DNA from 3 places in the Streptomyces sp. NPDC048639 genome. Region 1 is predicted to be linked to each of the others. Evidence: riboswitches for the same ligand, from Rfam matches in the RefSeq annotation. Region 1 holds a riboswitch; each other region holds the start of a gene.
What was found. Region 1 has a riboswitch for cobalamin ahead of ACGFNH_RS10500 (ribonucleoside-diphosphate reductase subunit alpha). Riboswitches for the same ligand answer to the same signal wherever they lie in the genome.

Region 1 (3,267 bases):
CTGTCGCAGGGCGTCTATCTCTTCACGGTCGTCTCGGCCATCGACCTCGGCGTGGCCCTGGGGACCGGCGCGCTGGTGGCCGCGCTGCAGCCGCTCGCCGCCGCCGGTCTGGCCGGCCCGCTCCTCGGCGAACGCGTCACCCGCCGCCAGTGGGCGGGGCTCACCCTCGGGCTCGCCGGTGTGTTGCTCGTGGTCCGGGGCGACCTGGCGAGCGCCTCGTCCACACCGGCATGGGCCTACGCGCTCCCCTTCGCCGGGATGCTGGGCCTGGTCGCGGCGACGGTGGTGGAACGCCGGGCGGGCAGCTCGCTGCCGCTCGCGGACGCGCTGCCGTTGCAGGTCGCGACCAGCGCCGTGCTGTTCACCGGTATCGCGCTCGGTACGGGCGCCACCTCCCCACCCGCGACCTCCGGCTTCTGGACGGCGATCGCGTGGGTCGTCGTGCTGTCGACGCTGGGCGGATACGGCTTCTACTGGCTGGTGCTGCGGCGCGGCAGCGTCACTCGGGTCTCCAGCCTGCTCTACCTCACCCCGCCCACGACGATGCTGTGGGGCTTCGCGATGTTCGGGGAGACGCTGGGCCCGGTCGCGGCGGCGGGCATGGCCGTCAGCGCGGTGGCGGTGGCCGTGGTGCACGCGCCCAGGTCCGTACGGCCGCCCGCGGCCCCCTCCGCCCGCGCCGATACTCCGGTGACGGAGGACGGAGAACTGCTGCAGACTGGCGTACATGGACGTCAGGATCCGTGCCGCCCACCCGGAGGAGTACGCGCCCCTCGGGGAGATCACGGCCCGGGCCTATCTCGCGGACGGACTGCTCGACTTCGGGGACGACGATCCGTACCTGGAGCATCTGCGGGACGTCGGGAGCCGGGCCGAGCACACCCGGGTGCTGGTCGCGGTGGACAGCGGGAGCGGTGAACTGCTCGGCGGGGTGGCCTTCGTGGCCCCCGGCAGCCGGTACGCGAACGTGGCCCGCCCCGGCGAGGGCGAGTTCCGCATGCTCGCCGTCGCGCCGTCGGCACGCCGCCGCGGAGCCGCCGAGAAGCTCGTACGGGCCTGCATCGGCCTCGCGCGGGAGCAGGGCCTGGACCGGATGGTGCTCTCCAGTCACGAGCGGATGCGGACCGCCCACCGGCTGTACGAGCGGCTGGGGTTCGTACGTGCGCCGGAGCGGGACTGGTCGCCCCTACCGGACCTCGGCCCGCTGTGGGTCTTCACCTCGGAGCTGGGGCCGCAGAGCGGGTCGGCACCGAGCTGAGCCCAGGGGGCGCGCCGCGACCGGGCGGTGCGCATCGCGGGCCGCGAAGTGGTGCGGCGCGGCGACGAGTTGCGGAGCCGCCCCGGAGTGAGAAGTCTCACCGCCCCTCCCGTACGCCTCTCAGGGGGCCGGATCCAGCCGGTGCGGCGCGCCCGCCCGGAGGCGGCCCGAAGCCGCTCCACGCCCGGATCCCGGGCTCCACGGGCCCCTGCTCAACCCGCCCACCACCGCGATCCTTTGAGCGCACGACACAACATGTGGGGGTGCATGCGCACGGCACCACTAGATGTATGCTCGTCCCCGTTGCCGCAGCAGGGGAATCCGGTGGGAATCCGGAACTGTCCCGCAACGGTCTGGATATGCGCATGTGCGCCCGTCCGAGTCCGAAAACCTGCCGGCGACGCCCGGCTCGACCGAACCGGGCCATGACACGTCCGGGCCTCGTGGGTTGGGCCTGCGGGACGACGCGCTGTGCTGCGCCCTGACGGGGGGTGGGTTCCGTGCGCGCCCGCGGGCACACCGTCCCTCGCGGCCCCAGCCGAGCGAGGGAGAACCACGTGACCGTCGCGCCCGCAGACCCTGCGTCACGCGAGTACGTACCGGAGTCCGCCACCGTCGCGGAGACCACCGCGCCCGTGGACCGGGGTACGTCCGTGGACGGCGCCGACGCCCCCGGCGCCGCGCTGCTGCGCACCCTGACCGACCTCACCGCCGACCTGCCCGCGGCCGATGCCGGCCGGGTCGCCGCCGCCGCCCTCCGGGGCCGTCACGCGGGTTCGGACGAGGCCGAGTTGCGGGAGTTGGCCACCGAGGCGGCGGCCGGTCTCATCTCCGAGGACCCCGAGTACTCCCGGCTCGCGGCGCGCCTGCTCACCCGGGCCATCGCCGACGAGGCCGCGGGCCAAGGCGCCGTCTCCTTCTCCACCTCGGTCGCCACCGGCCACCGCGAGGGCCTGATCGCCGACGGGACCGCGGAGTTCGTCCGCGCCCACGCCGCCCGTCTCGACGCCCTCGTCGATGCCGCGCTCGTCGGCGGGGCCGACGACCGGTTCGGCTACTTCGGCCTGCGCACCCTGCACAGCCGCTATCTGCTGCGCCACCCCATCACCCGTCAGGTCATCGAGACCCCGCAGCACTTCATGCTGCGCGTGGCCTGCGGGCTGGCGGAGGACGGCACCGAGCGCGCAATCGGCGAGGTGGCCGCGCTGTACGGCCTGATGAGCCGGCTGGACTACCTCCCCAGCTCCCCCACGCTCTTCAACTCCGGCACCCGCCACCCGCAGATGTCCTCCTGCTATCTGCTGGACTCCCCGCTGGACGAGCTGGACTCGATCTACGACCGCTACCACCAGGTCGCCCGGCTCTCGAAGCACGCGGGCGGCATCGGGCTCCCGTACAGCCGTATCCGGTCCCGGGGTTCGCTGATCCGCGGCACCAACGGGCATTCCAACGGCATCGTGCCGTTCCTGCGCACCCTCGACGCTTCCGTGGCCGCGGTCAACCAGGGCGGCCGGCGCAAGGGCGCGGCCTGTGTCTACCTGGAGACCTGGCACGCGGATATCGAGGAGTTCCTCGAACTGCGCGACAACACCGGCGAGGAGGCCCGCCGCACCCACAACCTCAACCTGGCGCACTGGATCCCCGACGAGTTCATGCGCCGCGTCGAGGCGGACGAGCCGTGGTCGCTGTTCTCCCCCTCCGAGGTGCCGGACCTGGTCGACCTGTGGGGCGAGGAGTTCGACGCCGCCTACCGCAAGGCAGAGTCCGAGGGCCGCTACGCCAAGCAGGTCCCGGCCCGCCAGATCTACTCCCGGATGATGCGCACCCTCGCCCAGACCGGGAACGGCTGGATGACGTTCAAGGACGCCGCCAACCGCACGGCCAACCAGACCGCCGAGCCCGGCCGCGTCGTCCACTCCTCCAACCTCTGCACCGAGATCCTGGAGGTCACCGACGACGGGGAGACGGCCGTCTGCAACCTGGGCTCGGTCAACCTCGCCGCCCACCTG
Region 2 (3,267 bases), on a different contig from region 1:
GGCTATGCGGCCCAAGACTGCGGTGGCGATGTCGGCGGCCCTCAACCTCGTCGGCGCGTTCCTCTCGGTCGAGGTCGCGGCCACGATCTCCAAAGGCATCATCGACGAATCCGGCATTCGACCCGAAGTCATCTTCGCGGGTCTGGTGGGTGCCATCGTCTGGAATCTGCTGACCTGGCTCGCCGGACTCCCGTCCAGTTCCTCGCACGCTCTGTTCGGCGGCATCATCGGCGCGACCGTGGCCTCGGTCGGCTTCGACGCCGTCCACGGCGACGAGGTCGTCATGAAGGTCCTCATCCCGGCCGTCGCCGCTCCGATCGTGGCCGGTGTCGCCACGCTGCTGGCGACCCGCCTGACCTACCGGGCCGCCCGCAAGGCCGACCCCGACGCCACCGCCAAGGGCTACCGCGCCGGCCAGATCGCCTCGGCCGCGCTCGTCTCCCTGGCCCACGGCACGAACGACGCGCAGAAGACCATGGGTGTGATGACCCTGGCGCTGATCACCGGTGGGGTGATCGCCCCGGACGCCGACCCGCCGATGTGGGTCATCGTCTCGGCCGGACTCGCCATCGCGCTCGGCACGTACCTGGGCGGCTGGCGGATCATCCGCACCATGGGCAAGGGCCTGACGGACATTCAGCCGCCGCAGGGCTTCGCCGCCCAGACCGGCGCCGCGGTCACCATCCTCGCCTCCTCCCACCTCGGCTTCGCCCTCTCCACCACCCAGGTCTGCTCCGGTGCGGTCATGGGTTCCGGCCTCGGCCGCAAGGGCGGCGTGGTGCGCTGGTCCACGGCCGGCCGGATGTTCGTCGCCTGGGGCCTGACGCTCCCGGCCGCGGGCCTGGTCGGCGCGGCGGCGGCGCTGCTCGCCGAGCGCGGCCCCATCGGGATCACCGCCGTGGCCGTCCTGGCGCTGCTCGCCTGCGGGGCGATCTGGGTCGCCTCCCGGCGCCGGCCGGTCGACCACACCAATGTCAACGACGCCGAGATCCCGGAGGAGCCGGTCGGCGTCATCACCGCCGCCATGCGGTCCGTCGCCCCGCCCCCGCTGGGCGGTTCCGGCTCGGGTTCCGGCTCGGGCACGGCGGACCAGTCGGAGAAGTCCGGGACGGGCGAGGGCGGCAAGGTCGCCGAGCCCCGGTCGTCCAGCGGCTCCAAGGTTTCGGTCTGAGCGCCGGCCCGGTCCGGCACGCGAGTCGACAGCAGTAAGAAGGAAGCATCCGCATGGAAATCGACTGGGCAGCACTCGGCCAGGTCTTCGGCGTCAGCCTGCTGGTCACCGTCGGCATCGTGGGCGTGTTCACGCTCGGCATCGTCGGCAGTTCCCGGAGGACGGAGACGCAGCCGGACGGCACGGTCGCGGCGACCGGTTCTCCGAGCCCGCAGGCGCGCATCGGCGCGTACCTCTGCTACGCGCTGTGCGCGGCCGCGGTCGCCTACGGCCTGTATCTGATCGTCGCCTGACGGCACATCCGCCCTGGGAGGCGGTACACCGGTCACCCCTCGCGGCCCGGGAACGGCACAGCCGTTCCCGGGCCGCGCTCGTACGGCGGTCCTTGTGTGCTGCGCTGTGTTCGTACGACCTGCCCCTGCGGCAGTCATCTCGCAGGTCACGAGCAAGTTGACGGCTGTTCGCGGGCCGTGGTGGACTGCCGGGGCCAAACGGCGGCAGGAGAGGAAGCCGGTGCGAATCCGGCGCGGTCCCGCCACTGTCACCGGGGAGCGCTCCCCCACCCCAGAAGTCACGGCCCGCAGCGGCGGGTTGGAAGGCCCGGGGGAAGCGCCGATCCGGGAGCCAGGAGACTCTCACCGCCGGTCACGTCGAGCCAGGGCGCGGACCCTGAGTGAGGACATGTCGCCATGCCCGGCCGCCGTCGTACGCCCAGAGCCCCCGTGCCGCCTTTCCGCCGCGCCCGTTCCCTCCGAGGCATGACGGCGTCCTGATCCGATGCGTGCCGAACACGCCTCCTTCGTGTACGGCGCCGCACTGGGCTTCGCCGCCGACCTGGTCGCGGGCGACCCCCGGCGCGCCCATCCCGTAGCCGCCTTCGGGCGTGCCGCGTCCGCCGCCGAGCGCCGCCTGTGGCACGACCACCGCGGATACGGCGCCCTGTACGCGGTGGTGTGCGCGGGCGGTGCCGCGGCCGCCGCGGCCGGGCTCTCGCATGCCGTGCGCCGCTCCCCCGCCGCGGCCGTCGCCCTGACCGCCGCGGCGACCTGGTCGGTGCTGGGCGGCACTTCGCTCCGCCGTGAAGCGAGGGCCGTCGGCGGCGCCCTGGCGGCGGGCGACGTGGACCTGGCGCGCGAGCGCCTGCCGCATCTGTGCGGCCGTGACCCGCAGGGCCTGGACGAGCGGCAGATCGCGCGGGCCGTCGTGGAGTCGGTCGCCGAGAACACCTCGGACGCGGTCGTGGGCGCCCTGGTGTGGGGTGCCGCGGTGGGCGTGCCCGGCCTCGTGGGCTTCCGTGCGGTCAACACCCTTGATGCGATGGTCGGTCACAGGTCGCCCCGCCATGTCCGGTTCGGCTGGGCGGCGGCCCGCCTCGACGACGTCGTGGGCTTCCCCGGCTCGCGGCTCACCGCGGCGCTCGCGGTCCTGGCGGGGCCGGACCCGCGCGGCGCCTGGCGCGTGCTGCGCCGGGACGCCCGCAGTCACCCGAGCCCCAACGCGGGCCCGGTGGAAGCGGCGTTCGCCGGAGCCCTGGGCGTACGGCTCGGCGGAACCCTGGCGTACGGCGGGCGCGTGGAGCACCGGCCCGTGCTGGGCGAGGGCAACCGCCCCGTGGAGGTGGCGGACATCGAGCGGGCCGTACGGCTCTCCCGGCGCGTGAACGCCCTCGCGCTCGTGGCGTGCGCGGGCGCGCGCCTGGTGTGGGGAGCGCTGTGCGCGCGGCAGGACCGGTCGGGGCGTACGGCGGGTCCTGCACGTACGACGTTGCAGCGCGGCCGGCGGACGGGCCGGCCCGGGCTGACGGCAGGCGCCGGACGGCTGGGCGCAGGGATCCGGGGAAACACCGGGAAGGGGTCGGCATGACGCGGGCACGGGGCGGGGGCCTGCTGGTCGCCGGGACGACATCGGACGCGGGCAAGAGCGTCGTCACGGCGGGCATCTGCCGGTGGCTGGCACGCAAGGGGGTCTCCGTCGCCCCCTTCAAGGCGCAGAACATGTCGCTGAACTCCTTTGTGACACGCCAGGGGGCGGAGATCGGGCGCGCCCAGGCGATGCAGGCCGCGGCCGCCCGCGTCGAGCCGACGGCCCTCATGAAC
Region 3 (3,267 bases), on a different contig from region 1:
GGCTCACCTCGGCGGGCAGGCCCGCGAGGTCCGCCTCCGCACGGATGGTGGCAAAGGACTGGCGGTAGATCGCCGCGCCGTCCTTCTCGTAGTCGAACACGGTGCTCTCTCTCGTCACTGCCTGGGTGGTGTGGTCCGCGCCGCCGCTACCGCGGAGGCGAGGTCGGAAGGGTGGGTGACGGCCGGGTGTTGCCGTAGGCCGCCGAAGGAGATGTCGTAGCCGTCGCCGGTCGCCAGGACGTCCACCCACTCCCCGCGGGGGTGGCCGCAGCGGCGTTCGCAGCCGGACCAGTACACGGGGAGTCCGCCGGGTGCGGGCAGCAGGGCCGCCTCGGCGTCGGCCCGTACGTCCGCCAGGGACTTGGCGCATCCGGGCCGCCCCGTGCACGCACCGACCCCGAGCCAGGGCGACCCGGGGTCGGTGACCAGACCTGCGGCCCGGAGGTCATCGAGGCGGCGGGGTGCCGACGCACGGGGAAGCCCGGGCACGACCACTCCCCGCCAAGGGGTGAGGCGCAGTTCACCGCGGCCGTCATGGCCGGCGACGGCCGCCAGCAGCCGCCACTGTGCGACCGTGAGTCTGCCGAGCGGGGCCAGGACCGACACCGCTCGGGCGCCGTCGGGTCCCTCGATCAAGCCGGGCTCGGGCCCTTCGGAGCCGTGGGGCAGGACCGCACCGGCCGGGGCGGCGGCCACGCCCTCCGTCACGAGAGACCGGAGCAGATCGCGGGCCAACGCCTCGCCGCCGTCGGGCAGTTCGCGGATCCGCCAGGCGCGGATGCCGCGCTCCCGCACCGAGGTGACGAAGGTCTCGGCCGCGGCGAGGGCGGCACGCGGCGCGTCATCGCCCGGCACGCGGACCGCCGGTGAGCCTCCCATGTGCACGGCGGCGTACGGTCCTTCCGCCTCTGCGACGATCGTCACATCGGCGCCGAGCCCCGCGACGTCGCCGCGGCCGTCGTCGACGGCGAAGAGGAACCTTCCGGACAGGTCGGCGGCGGTCCCGCTCACGCACACCAGGCCGTCCAGCCCCCGGGCCCAGGGCTGCACATCGCGCCGGCCCGTACGGTCGAGGCCCGACAGGGGTGAGGCCACGATGTTGCGCACCCGCTCGTGCCGGCGCGAGGGCAGAAGTCCCGCGGCGTCGAGGAGTTCCGCGAGTTCGCTCCCGCAGCCGTCGCCGAGCCCGCGCATCTGCACATTGCCGCGCGAGGTCAGGTGCAGCTCACCGTCACCGAGCCGCTCGGCGACGTCGGCGAGAACACCCGCCTGATCGACGTCCAACACCCCCGCGGGTATGCGCACCCGCGCCAGCGCCCCATCGTCCGCGGAGTGGAGACGGAGCGCACCGGGGCACGCGTCGTCACGGTTCCGCGCAGGTGGGAGCGGTGCGGAGGGGGAGGGCATGGCGGCGAGCATACCCATCGGCACATCGGCCGTATGCCCCGCATCCACCGGCCCGCCCTTACTATGATCCCGGCGGGCCGGCCGGCCTGCCATCGCCATCGACGGCGACAGGGGAGGAAGCCCGGTGAGAATCCGGCGCGGTCCCGCCACTGTGAATCCGGTGACAGCCGGATGAGCCAGGAACTCCCGCCGTCAGACACCGCCCGGGGCGCGGACACCCCGAGGAAGGCCAGACGCCGCATGATCCTGCTCCTGTCGACGTCCGACACCGACCTGCTCAGCGCCCGTGCGGCGAACGGGCCCGTGCCCTACCGCTACGCCAATCCCTCGCGACTCGGCCTCGACGAGCTCCCCGCTCTGCTGGACGGCGTCGACCTGGTGGTCGTACGTCTCCTCGGCGGCGTCCGCGCCTGGCAGGAAGGCCTGGACCAACTGCGCGGCAGCGGCCGCCCGGTGGTCGTCCTCACCGGCGAACAGGCCCCCGACGCCCAGTTGATGGAGGCCTCCACCGTCCCGGTGGGGATCGCCGCGGAGGCCCACGCGTACCTGGCCCACGGCGGCCCGGCCAACCTCGACCAGCTCGCCCGGTTCCTCTCCGACACCGTGCTGCTCACCGGGCACGGCTTCGAGCCGCCCGCACCCGCGCCGACCTGGGGCCCGCTGGAGCGCACCGCGCGTGCCGACGCCGAGGGCCCGTGCATCGCGGTGCTCTACTACCGCGCCCACCACATGAGCGGCAACACCGCCTTCGTCGACACCCTCTGCGGTGCGATCGAGGACGCCGGCGGCCGGCCGCTGCCCCTGTACGTGGCTTCCCTCCGCGCCCCCGAACCCGACCTCATCGACGCGCTCCGCGGCGCGGACGCCATCGTCACCACCGTCCTGGCGGCCGGCGGCACCCGGCCCGCCGAGGCGTCGGCGGGCGGTGACGACGAGAGCTGGGACGCCGGGGCGCTGACCGGCCTGGACGTCCCCATCCTGCAGGCGCTGTGCCTGACCGGCTCGCGCGGCGACTGGGAGGACAACGACGAAGGTGTCTCACCGCTCGACGCCGCCAGCCAGATCGCCGTACCGGAGTTCGACGGCCGGCTCATCACCGTGCCGTTCTCCTTCAAGGAGATCGACCAGGACGGTCTCCCCGCGTACATCGCGGATCCCGAACGGGCCGCCCGTGTCGCCGGGATCGCCGTCCGTCATGCCCGGCTGCGCCACATCCCCGCCGCCGACAAGCGACTGGCCCTGGTCCTCTCCGCGTACCCGACCAAGCACTCCCGCATCGGCAACGCGGTCGGGCTCGACACCCCCGCCAGCGCCGTCGCGCTGCTGCGCCGGCTGCGGACCGAGGGCTTCGACTTCGGCGACGAGCCCGTCCCCGGCCTGGAGTCCGGCGACGGCGACGAGCTGATCCGCGCGCTCATCGAGGCCGGCGGCCACGACCAGGACTGGCTCACCGAGGAACAGCTCGCCCGGAACCCGGTCCGTATCCCGGCCGCGGACTACCGGCGCTGGTTCGCCACGCTCCCCGCCGAACTGCGGGAGTCCGTCGAGGAGCACTGGGGGCCCGCGCCCGGCGAGATGTTCGTCGACCGCAGCCGCAATCCGGAGGGCGACATCGTCCTCGCCGCGCTGCGCCGCAAGAATCTGCTCATCCTCATCCAGCCGCCCCGCGGCTTCGGCGAGAACCCCATCGCCATCTACCACGACCCCGATCTGCCGCCCTCCCACCACTACTTGGCGGCCTACCGCTGGATCGCGGCCGCCGCGGGCGACGGCGGTTTCGGCGCCGACGCCATGATCCATCTCGGAAAGCACGGCAATCTGGAGTGGCTGCCGGGCAAGAACGCCGGCCTGTCCTCCGCC

Region 2: another riboswitch for cobalamin. It lies ahead of ACGFNH_RS00290 (cobalamin biosynthesis protein); the one in region 1 lies ahead of ACGFNH_RS10500 (ribonucleoside-diphosphate reductase subunit alpha).
Region 3: another riboswitch for cobalamin. It lies ahead of cobN (cobaltochelatase subunit CobN); the one in region 1 lies ahead of ACGFNH_RS10500 (ribonucleoside-diphosphate reductase subunit alpha).

Annotation. Positions count from the first base shown of each region.
Region 1 covers NZ_JBICVP010000003.1:497,628-500,894, forward strand. Annotated here, with positions in the region: partial or broken gene ACGFNH_RS10490 (DMT family transporter) at 1-621, shown strand, start outside; gene ACGFNH_RS10495 (GNAT family N-acetyltransferase) at 728-1,258, shown strand; cobalamin riboswitch at 1,542-1,672, shown strand; gene ACGFNH_RS10500 (ribonucleoside-diphosphate reductase subunit alpha) at 1,816-3,267, shown strand, end outside.
Region 2 covers NZ_JBICVP010000001.1:54,419-57,685, forward strand. Annotated here, with positions in the region: gene ACGFNH_RS00280 (anion permease) at 1-1,171, shown strand, start outside; gene ACGFNH_RS00285 (hypothetical protein) at 1,225-1,464, shown strand; cobalamin riboswitch at 1,674-1,806, shown strand; gene ACGFNH_RS00290 (cobalamin biosynthesis protein) at 1,949-3,034, shown strand; gene ACGFNH_RS00295 (cobyric acid synthase) at 3,031-3,267, shown strand, end outside.
Region 3 covers NZ_JBICVP010000013.1:89,863-93,129, reverse strand. Annotated here, with positions in the region: gene ACGFNH_RS29670 (precorrin-8X methylmutase) at 1-100, opposite strand, end outside; gene cobG (precorrin-3B synthase) at 115-1,407, opposite strand; cobalamin riboswitch at 1,463-1,614, shown strand; gene cobN (cobaltochelatase subunit CobN) at 1,648-3,267, shown strand, end outside.